Regions from separate parts of the Propioniciclava coleopterorum genome, predicted to be linked through region 2. Evidence: predicted binding sites of a transcription regulator. Region 2 holds the regulator's gene; the other holds the start of a gene.
What was found. The regulator LexA, encoded in region 2, represses DNA repair genes until DNA is damaged. The targets are predictions, from matches to a motif close to TCGAACANNTGTTCGA.

Region 1 (5,385 bases), 590 kb from region 2:
CATCGGGGACGACGCCTCCAACCTCGAGCTGTCGCGCCGGCGCGCCGAGACCGTCGCGGCGGCGATCCGCGCCTCCGGCCTGGATGTGACCCTGGAGGTCGCCGGCCACGGCGAGAGCCGGCCGGTGGCCCCGAACCAGAGCGCGGACAAGGACAACCCCGAGGGTCGCGAGAAGAACCGGCGGGTGACGATCTCCTACGGCGGATGAGGCGCGTCCCGCGGCGCGGAGCGGGCCTCCCGAGGCCTCCTCAGCGGGCGTCGGCGTCGAGCCAGTGCACCCAGCGGCCGTGCGACTGGGCGCGCGCCCGCACGACGCCGTCGAGGGCCACGATGAAGTGCGGGGTGTACGGACCCGGCGGGAGGGCGTCCACCGCCGGCCGCAGTTCTGTGATCACGGTGGGCCCCTCGAAGGAGAGCCAGTGCGCGCCGCCGGCGCGGATCGCGTCCACCACGGCGTCCCGGTCGTCCCGCTCCAGGTAGGCCAGCGCGGCCGAGTGCAGCACGACGGGGGTGGCGTCCGGCGCCTGCGCCCGCAGCGCGTCCAGGTGGCGGCGCAGCAGCCCGGCCGGATCCTCCGTCAGGTCCGCACGCGTCGTCGGCGCCGGGTCGGACGCCGCGGCGTCCAGCGCGGCCGCCAGCCGCCCCTCCCGGTCCTGCTCGCCCGGCCACACCAGCGCGCGCAGCCAGCGCCGGACGTCCGGGTCGGCCACCTCGAGCGGGTTGCGGTCCAGGCCGTGCCGGGCGGCGATCACCAGGCCGGCCGGATCGGCGGGCAGCGGATCGTCCGTCACGCAGGGGAACGTCGGGGCGTCCGCCGGGGCCGCCGCGGGGGCGGCGGTCAGCTCGACCGCGCCGGTGTAGGCGTACCGGTAGCGGTCGGCCAGCAGGCACAGCCCGCCCGAGGTGCCCAGCTCCAGCAGCGCGATCGGCTGCGGCAGGGACGCCAGCAGCGGCGCGAGCACCGTGCAGCGTCCGGGCTCGTTGGTCTGGGTGTTGCGGGTCAGCACGATCTCCTCGATCGTCGGCCAGTTCCGCTCGACCCAGGCCAGGAAGTCCGGGCCCGGCTCGGTGGGGCCGTCGAGGTAGCGGATCGCCGCCAGGAACCGGTTCGGCTGGCGGGCCTGCCCGGGCAGCGCGTCGAGCCGGTCGGCGATCGCGGGGGTTTCGGCGATCCAGGCGCACAGCCGCCCCCAGGTCGGCGACGTCGGCTCGGCCTCGGCGCCGAACCACTGGTAGAGCTCGTCGATCGGCGTCCGGACGAACGCGTGCGCATCCTTCATCGGGGGATTATCGCGGCGCGAGCGGGCCGTCGGTCGGGTGCCCGGATCGTGGCGGGACGCCGCGTCGACCCGCGGGGTGGCCGCCCGGGTTCAGGCCCGCCGCCGGGGGCTGCCGCCCCCGTGTGCACCCGCGAGCCGGGCGCCGCGGCCCGGTCATCCGTACGAGCCGAAGTCCTGGGCCTGATGCATGCGTGCCCGCTGCTGGGCCTGGTGGCGGCGGGCGTCCAGGTCGGCCTCGAGCCGATCAGCCTCCCGCGGCGCGGCCGTGGGCGGCGTCGTCGAGGCGCGGCGGCTGAAGCGTCGGCGTAGGTCGGTCCACCATCCCATGGTGACTCCTCGGGGTGTGGGCACCCTGAGGTGGGGCGCCGGTTGCGCTGAGGCTACCCCGGCGGACGGGGCGGGGGAACCCTCGAAGGATGGGGTGTCCGTGGCCGCGCACCGACCGCCGTTCGGAGGGCGCTCGCCCGGGAGGGTGGCGTCCCATCCGGGACCGCGCACCGGCCCCTGGCGAGGGGGGTCGCGGCCGTCTTGACGCAGTGTCGGAGGCCCGGCTTATAGTGAATCTCCCATCGAACAGACGTTCGAATGGTGGTTCCTTCGGGGTGGTCATGCGGCGCTACGACGAGCCGATCGCGGTGCGGTCGGGCGAGGTGGACGGGGCTTTGGGGCCCGTGGAGTTCCTGTGGCGGCGGCGGCTGTGGAAGGTGCTCGACGTCGAGACCACCTGGCGCGAGACCGCCGACTGGTGGTCGGCGCCCGGGGACGACCTGCTGGCCGAGTCCGAGATCTGGCGGGTGCTCGCCGCCCCGAACCGGGCGATGGTGCCGGGGGTCTACGAGCTGGCGCATCCGGTCGCCGGCGACGAGTGGTTCCTGCGGGCGGTGATGGACTGATGTCCCAGCCGATCCGTCCCGCCCGCGGCGAGCGGCCCCGCACCGACCGGCCGCGCGCCGACCGTCCCCGCGCGGGCCGTCCCCGCGGCGAGACCGTGCGTCCCGAGCCGGGGCGCCCCGAGTCCGGCCCCGCGCAGGACCGCGCCGAGCCAGGGCGGGACCGCGCCGAGGCCGCGCGGGAGGGCCGCGCCGAACCCGGGCGGGACCGCGCCGAGCCGGGCGTGGGCACGCCCCCCGCCGCAGCGACGCGTGACGCGCCGGCCCCGGCCGCCGTGCCCAGCGTCGACGCCACCCTGACCGCCGCCGAGGCCGCGGCGACGCCGGCGCGGCGGTTCCTGCTCGCGCACACCGCCGCGCTGCAGGTCGCCGCGCTGGTGCTGTCCCGGCGCCGCGCCGACGTGTCCGGGCGGCCCGGCGCGTGGGCGGCCCTGACCCGCGTCGCGCCCGAGCTGGGGGAGTGGGCCGCCTACTTCGACGCGTTGGCGCTCAAGCGCCGGGCCGTCGAGGCGGGCGCGGTCGGGCTCGTCACCAGCCGCGAGGCCGACGACCTGATCCGGGACGCCCACGCGTTCGCCCGCGCGGCCGGGGTGAGGGTGGGGGCGCATGGCTGACCCGTTCGTCCACCTGCGTGTCGCGTCGGGCTACTCGCTGCAGTACGGCGCGAGCCACCCCAGCGCGCTCGTCGCCGCGGCGGCCGGCCATGACATGGACACCCTCGGGCTCACCGACCGCGACGGCCTCTACGGCGCCGTCCGGTTCGCCAAGGCGTGCATGGTCGCCGGGGTGGCGCCCGTCGTCGGGGTCGACCTGGCCGTCGAGGACGCCGGCGCGCGCCCGCGCGGGCCGCGCGACCCCGCGCCGCCGCACCGCGCGGTGGTGCTGGCGCAGTCGCGGCGCGGCTGGGGCTCGCTGTGCCGCCTCGTCACCGCCACCCACGCCCGCGGCGAGCGCGGCACCCCGGTCACCACCCGCGGCCTGATCGGGGAGCGCCGCGACGACACCGTCGTCGTGCTCGGCCCGGACTCCGACCTGGGCGCCGCGATCGCGGCCCGCGACGAGCCCCGCGCCGAACGGGTGCTGGGCACCTGGTTGGAGCGGCTCGAGCGCGACCAGCTCGTCGTCGGCGTCACGAACCACCACCTGGCCGGCGCGGGGCCGGGCTCCGCGCGGCTGGCCGGGCGCATGCTCGCCTTCGCCGACGCGCACGGGTTGACCGGCGTGCTGACGAACGCGGTGCGGATGGCGCGCAAGTCCGACGCCCCCGTCGCCGACGTGCTGGACGCCGCCCGCCGGCTCGTCCCGCTGGACGCCCGCAACGTCGACCGCCGCAACGCCGAGGGGTACCTCAAGTCCGGCAAGGAGATGCTCGCCGGCGCGCAGGAGGTCACGCTGCTCGCCGGGCGCCGGGACGCGTCGCGCCTGATCGGCGACACCCGCACCCTGGCGCTGCGCTGCGCGCTCGACCCGCGCGCCGACGTCGGGCTGGGTGAGATCCACCTGCCCGAGTTCGACGTCGTCGGCCGCGGCGGGGCGAACGCCTACGCCGAACTGCGCGCCCGCTGCCGGGCGGGCCTGGTCGCGCGCTACGGCGCCCCGAGCGAGGCGGCGTCCCAGCGCCTCGACGACGAGCTGGCCGTCATCGGGCAGATGGGGTTCGCCGCCTACTTCCTCACCGTGGCGCACGTGGTGGAGCAGGTGCAGGGCATGGGCATCCGGGTCGCGGCGCGCGGGTCGGGCGCGGGCAGCCTGGTCAACTACTGCCTGGGCATCTCCGGGGTCGACCCGATCCGCTACGACCTCATCATGGAGCGGTTCCTCTCGCCGCTGCGCCGGGCGCTGCCCGACATCGACATCGACGTGGAGTCCGCCCGCCGGCTGGAGGTCTACGACAAGGTGTTCGCCGACTTCGGGGCGGAACGGGTCGCGGCGGTCGCGATGCTGGACACCTACCGCGTCCGGCACGCCATCCGCGACGTCGGCGCGGCGATGAGCCTGCCGCCGGGCGACATCGACGCCATCGCCAAGTCGTTCCCGCACATCCGCGCCCGCGACGTCCGGCACGCGCTGCGCGAACTGCCCGAGCTGCGGCGGGCCAACCTGAACGACTCCCAGCTGCGGGTGCTGTTCGAGCTGGTGGAGGGGCTGGACGGGCTGCCCCGGCACGTGTCGCTGCACCCGTGCGGCGTCATCCTGTCGGACGCCACCCTCGGCGACCGGACGCCGACCGAGAGCTCGCTGGGCGGCTACCCGATGAGCCAGTTCGACAAGGACGACGTGGAGGACCTGGGGCTGCTCAAGCTCGACATCCTCGGCATCCGGATGCAGTCCTCGATGGCGCACGCCCTGACCGAGATCGAGCGGGTCGGCGGCGGCCGCGTCGACGTGGACGCCCTGGCCCCCTACGACGACGAGGACGTCTACGCGATGATCTCCCGCGCCGAGACGATCGGCTGCTTCCAGATCGAGTCGCCCGGCCAGCGCGAACTCGTCGGCAAGTTCGGCCCCAGCGAGTTCAACGACCTCATCATCGACATCAGCCTGTTCCGGCCCGGGCCGGTGAAGTCCGACATGGTCGTGCCCTTCCTGCGCGCCCGCAACGGCTGGGCGCAGGCGTCCTACCCGCACCCCGACCTGATCCCGGCGCTGGCCGAGACCCGCGGCGTCATCGTGTTCCACGAGCAGGTGATCAAGGTCGTCGCGGCGATGACCGGCTGCTCGCTCGCCTACGGCGACGAGGCCCGGCGCGCGCTCGGCTCGCCCGCCGGCCAAGAAGACGTGAAGCGCTGGTTCTTCCCGGCGGCCCGGGAGCGCGGCTACGGCGAGCCCCTCATCGAGGACGTGTGGCGGATCCTGGTCTCGTTCGCGTCCTTCGGGTTCTGCAAGGCGCACGCCGCCGCGTTCGCGCTGCCCACCTACCAGTCGGCCTGGCTCAAGCACCACCACCCGGCGGCGTTCCTGGCCGGGGTGCTGACCCATGACCCGGGCATGTACCCCAAGCGCCTGATCCTGGCCGAGGCGCGCCGCGTCGGCGTCCCGGTGCTGGGGCTGGACGTCAACGCCAGCCGGGCCGTGTACCGCGTCGAGCCCGACGGGGACGCCCTCGGCATCCGGCTGGCGCTGACCGACGTCAAGAACATCAGCACCGCCGAGGTGGAGCGCATCGAGGCCGGCCAGCCCTACGCCGGGCTGGTCGATTTCTGGCAGCGCGCCGC
Region 2 (5,385 bases):
GGTGCCGTCCTCGACCGCCGCCATGAACTCGTCGTTGACGCGGACCGAGTTGTTGGCGTTCTGGTACTGCACGGACACGATGTCCTTGCCGCCCAGATCCATGTCGAAGCCCGCGTCGCGCAGGGCACGGATCTTGTCCTCCTCGCGCGCCTTGGTCTCGACGAACTCCTCGATGTCGGGGTGATCGACGTCCAGCACGACCATCTTCGCCGCACGGCGGGTCGCCCCGCCGGACTTGATGGTGCCCGCCGACGCGTCGGCGCCGCGCATGAAGGAGACCGGCCCCGAGGCGGTGCCGCCGGAGGACAGCAGCTCCTTGCTCGAGCGGATCTTCGACAGGTTCAGGCCGGCGCCGGAGCCGCCCTTGAAGATGAACCCCTCCTCCTTGTACCAGTTGAGGATCGAGTCCATCGAGTCGTCGACCGACAGGATGAAGCACGCGCTGACCTGCTGCGGGCTCTTGGTGCCCACGTTGAACCACACCGGCGAGTTGAAGCTGAACACCTGGTGGAGCAGCATCCAGGTGAGCTCGTGCTCGAAGATCTCGACGTCCTCGGGAGTGGCGAAGTAGCCGTTCTCCTCGCCGGCGTCGCGGTACTTGCCGACGACCCGGTCGATCAGGGTCCGCAGGCTGTCCTCGCGCGCCGGCGTCCCGACCGCGCCGCGGAAGTACTTGGTGGTCACGATGGTGGAGGCGTTGACGCTCCAGAAGTCGGGGAACTCCACGCCCTTCTGCTCGAAGACCGTCTCGCCGGTCTTCCAGTTCGTCTGCACGACGTCGCGCTTCTCCCAGGCCACCTCGTCGTAAGGGTGGACACCCTCGGTGGTGAAGACGCGCTCGATGCTCAGGCCCTTGCCTTTGGCGGCTGCCTTGCGTGGCGCCTGCTTGGTTGCGGTCACTCTGCTCCTCCTGTGTGGGTTGACGCTGTCGTCGGGTGGCATGTCTGGACGGGTGATCAGAACAGCTGATCGGGTAGGGGCTGCGCTGGATGGGACGCCGCTGTGGACGCCTCGCCGCTGGCCTTGAGCTGTTCGATGGCGGACTCGAAGTCCTCCACCGAGTCGTAGTGCTGGTACACCGAGGCGAACCGCAGGTAGGCGATCGCGTCGAGCGCGCGCAGGGGGCGCAGGATCGCCAGGCCGACGTCGTCGGCCTCGATCTCACCCTGGCCGCTGCTGCGCAGCGACTCCTCGACCTGCTGGCCGAGCTTGGCGAGGTCGGCGTCGGAGACGGGACGGCCCTTGCAGGCCTTGCGCACCCCGTTGACGACCTTCTCGCGGGAGAACGGCTCGATGACGCCGGAGCGCTTCACGACCACGAGCTGCATCTGCTCCAGGGTCGTGAACCGCTTGCCGCAGGACCGGCACTCGCGGCGCCGGCGGATGGAGCTGCCGTCCTCGGCCACGCGCGAGTCGAGCACGCGGGAGTCCTTGTACCGGCATGATGGACAGTGCATGGCTCCCCCTTCCTCGCGACCGCGCGCGACACCCCGCCTGTGGATGCGCTTGTGGATGATCGGTGTACATCGTGTGGACCAGAACCACTACCTGTGGACTAAGAACACCGCTGTAACTACTAGATGTAGAGGTTAGGCCGTTCCGTCACCACAATCAACCCAGACGCGCCGCGATGTTGCGGAGGCGACGGAGCCGCCCTCGCGCTGGCGCGGGGCGGCTCTTAAGGGGGTGACCGGAGCGGTGGGGCCGTCAACCCACCAGTCCCGCGGCGGCGGGCTGAGCGAGGGCCGCCTGCGGGGCGGGGGTCACCAGCGGGGCGTCACTCACGGCCAGGAACGATCCCACGATCGTGGCGACCATCGTCACCGCCACGATCGCGACCAGCGCGATCATCACGGCGAGCCCGCGGGGCGTCCAGTAGAGCCGCCCCGAAGCGACGGCCGGCGCGACTGCGGGGCGTGCGGAACTCCCCTGCGCCACCGACCAGCGCCGCTGCGTCGGCCCGGTGGAGCGGTGCGGCGCCGTGCGGTGGGGAGCGACCGGGACACCCGCGTGCTCGCGGGACGGCCGGACGCGCACCCGAGCGGTGGTCGGGTAATCCAGCAGCAGTGCGGTCATGACTGACTCCTTCCGTCCGGCGTCCATCGAACGCCTGTTCGAACAGTATTATCGAACACTCTTACGATTGCAACCCTCCCGGCGCCTTCTCGGCGGGCCGTTCGGGCTCAGGAATCACCCTGCACGCCGCCTCCGACATTTCTTGCGGGGCGCCGCCCGCTCGGTGGCGACACGGTCGAACAGGTGTTTGATTAGCCGGCGCGCGTGCCTTAGGTTGCTGCCATGGCGAGCAAGGACAGCGGCGAGAACGGCATCCCCCGGCAGCATCGACGTGGCCGACCGAGCGAGGACGACCTCGCGCGGCTGGGCGAGGTGCACGCCCTCCCCGACGGGCCGGCCGACGCCGACGGGCTGACGCTGCGCCAGCGCCTGATCCTGGAGACGATCCAGACCGCGCTGGCCGAGCGCGGCTACCCGCCCACCATCCGCGAGATGGGCGAGGCCGTCGGCCTCGCGTCGCCCTCCAGCGTGGCGCACCAACTGAAGGCCCTGGAGGCCAAGGGCTTCCTCTCCCGCGACCCCAAGCGGCCGCGCGCCCTGGTCGTCCACCTGCCCGGCGCACAGGGGCCGGGAGTCCGCACCGCCCCGCAGGCCGCGCCCGCGGCGTCCGGCTACGACGAGGACGTGCACGTCTCGCGCGCGGTCCAGGTGCCCATGCTGGGTCGGATCGCCGCCGGCGGCCCCATCCTGGCCGAGCAGCAGGTCGAGGAGGTCTTCCCGCTTCCGCGCGACCTGGTCGGCGAGGGCGAGCTGTTCCTGCTGGAGGTCCGCGGCGACTCGATGATCGACGCCGCCATCTGCGACGGCGACTACGTGGTGGTCCGGCAGCAGCCCGACGCCAACAACGGCGACATCGTCGCGGCCATGATCGACGGCGAGGCCACCGTCAAGACCTTCAAGCGGACGCCCGGGCAGGTGTGGCTGCTGCCGCACAACGAGGCCTACTCCCCCATCGACGGCAACGAGGCCACGATCCTCGGCAAGGTGACCGCCGTCCTGCGGCGCGTCTGACCCGTTCCCGACCCACGCTGCCCGCGGCCGCCGGTCGCGGGCAGCGCTGTGCCGGGGCGGGTGCGCGTCGTGCGCCGACGAGTGAGCCTGGCCGCCCGGGAGGACGCGGACGCCCCTGGCTCAGCCCGCCTTCGCCTCGGGGCCCAGGCGACGCAGCGCGGCGACGGCCACCTCCGGGTCGGTCGTGGACCAGAACGGCGGCAGCGACGAGCGCAGGAACCCGCCGTAGCGGGCGGTCTTCAAACGGGGGTCCAGCACCGCAACGACGCCGCGGTCGGTGACGCGCCGGATCAGGCGGCCGCTGCCCTGGGCGAGCAGCAGCGCCGCGTGCGCCGCCGCCACCGACATGAAGCCGTTCCCCCCGGACCTGCTCACGGCGTTCTGCCGCGCCTGCATGAGCGGGTCGTCGGGCCGCGGGAAGGGGATCTTGTCGATCACGACCAGGCGGCAGGTCTCGCCGGGGACGTCGACGCCCTGCCACAGCGACAGCGTCCCGAACAGGCTGGTCTCGGGTTCGCGGATGAAGCGTCGGGTCAGCTCGCTGAGCTGGGCGTCCCCCTGGCACAGGATCGTCTGCCCGGGCAGTTCGGCCCGGCAGTGCCGCGCAGCCGCCTCGGCGTTGCGCTGGGACGCGAACAGCCCCAGCGTGCGGCCGCCGGCCGCCCAGACCAGCTCGGCGAGTTCCTTCAGCGCCTCCGGGGTGATGCCGTCGCGGCGCGGCGGCGGCAACCGGTCCGCCACGTAGAGGATCCCCTGGCGCTGGTAGTCGAATGGCGACCCGACGTCGAGGGCGCGCCACGCCTGCGCGTCGTCGTCCGGTTCGGCGCCCGCGTCGGCCCGCTCGTCGCGCTTCAGCCCCACCGAGGACGCCGCCGCCTCGAACTGGCCCCCGATGGTCAGGGTGGCCGACGTGAGCACGGTCGGGGTCTGGCTCAGGACGCGGTCGCGCAGCAGGAAGGCCACGTCCAGGGGCGCGGCGACCAGCCACCGGCCGAAGCGCTCGCGTTCGCTGACCCACACGACGTCGCCGTCCTTCAGTGCCGCCATGGCCTCGGCGACGTCGAAGATCTCCTTGGCGGCCGCGGAGGCCTGCTTGGCCTCGGGCTCGTCGCCGTTGGCCTGGCTGACCACCCGGCGCGCCACGTCCCGGATCCGCGCCAGCGTCGCGACGATGGGCGACTCGGGGTCGGTGATCCGCTCCAGCGGCGCGTCGGCCAGGGCATCGGTCAGGATCTCGCCGAGGTCGAGGAACTCGATCGCGAGGTCGTCGTCGAGGTAGGGCAGGCAGCGTCGCGCCACCCGCTCGACCTGCTGCGGGCTGAGCTCGTGCGACGCCGCGCCCGTCACCCGGGCGGTGAGCTCGTGCGCCTCGTCGATGACGAGCCGGTCGTGCTCGGGCAGCACCGTGTTGCCGTGCATGGCGTCGATGGCGAGCAACGCGTGGTTGGTGACGACGAGGTCGGCCTCCCTGGCCTTGGCCCGGGAGCGCTCCACGAAGCACACGTCGCCGAACGGGCACTGCTGGGCGCCCAGGCACTCACGCACCGGCACCGACACCTGCGCCCACGCCGCGGCGGTGTGCGTCGGCGCGTCGTCGCGGTCCCCGGCGCCCTCGGCGTCCAGCTCGTCGCGGGCCCATTCCCGCAGCGCGACCACCTCGGCGCCGAGCACCGAGGACGCGTCCGCCCGGGTCTTGCGGAGTCCCTCGGCCACCTCAGCGGCGCCCAGCAGCGTGTCCTGCTCGGCCCCGGCACCCTCGATGACGCGGTGCAGGCACGCGTAGTTGGTGCGGCCCTTGAGGATGGCGTGCGTGACCGTGCGCCCCCCGACCTTCTCGGCCGCCTTGACCGCCGCCGGGATGTCGGCGCCGGCCAGCTGGGCCTGCAGGGCCAGGGTCGCGGTCGCGATCACGACGCGGCCGCGGGGGTGCTCCAGCAGGTAGGCCAGCGAGGGCGCCAGGTAGCCCAGCGACTTGCCCGTGCCGGTGCCGGCCTGCACGAGCAGGTGCTCCCCGTCGGCGAAGGCGCGATCGATGGCCGCCGCCATCGCGTCCTGGCCGGGGCGCTCGCTGCCGGCGATCCCGGCGACGGCGGCGTTCAGGATCTGCTGTGTGCGCGTGGTCTCCTGCGTGCGCGGGGCCTGCGCGTCAGCCACCGGTGCGGTCGACGTGCTCGGGATCGCCGATGGTGATCGCCTCGGCGGTGATCTCCAACGTCCGGACGAACGCGACCGCGCGGGTGGGCAGCGGCCCGTACAGGTGCGGGAACCGCTCCTCCGACCCGAGCACGGACTCCAGCC

Region 1: a site for LexA is predicted at 1,850-1,865, ahead of G7070_RS12565 (DUF6504 family protein). Genes of this name have one in related genera too.

The regions. Positions count from the first base shown of each region.
Region 1 covers NZ_CP049865.1:2,635,125-2,640,509, forward strand. The annotation lists gene G7070_RS12550 (OmpA family protein) at 1-208, shown strand, start outside; gene G7070_RS12555 (DUF2332 domain-containing protein) at 249-1,280, opposite strand; gene G7070_RS12560 (hypothetical protein) at 1,434-1,607, opposite strand; gene G7070_RS12565 (DUF6504 family protein) at 1,889-2,173, shown strand; gene G7070_RS12570 (SAV_6107 family HEPN domain-containing protein) at 2,173-2,784, shown strand; gene G7070_RS12575 (DNA polymerase III subunit alpha) at 2,777-5,385, shown strand, end outside.
Region 2 covers NZ_CP049865.1:3,222,641-3,228,025, reverse strand. The annotation lists gene G7070_RS15325 (vitamin B12-dependent ribonucleotide reductase) at 1-900, opposite strand, end outside; gene nrdR (transcriptional regulator NrdR) at 957-1,457, opposite strand; gene G7070_RS15315 (hypothetical protein) at 1,708-2,076, opposite strand; gene lexA (transcriptional repressor LexA) at 2,299-3,087, shown strand; gene G7070_RS15305 (ATP-dependent DNA helicase) at 3,208-5,133, opposite strand; gene G7070_RS15300 (DUF952 domain-containing protein) at 5,234-5,385, opposite strand, start outside.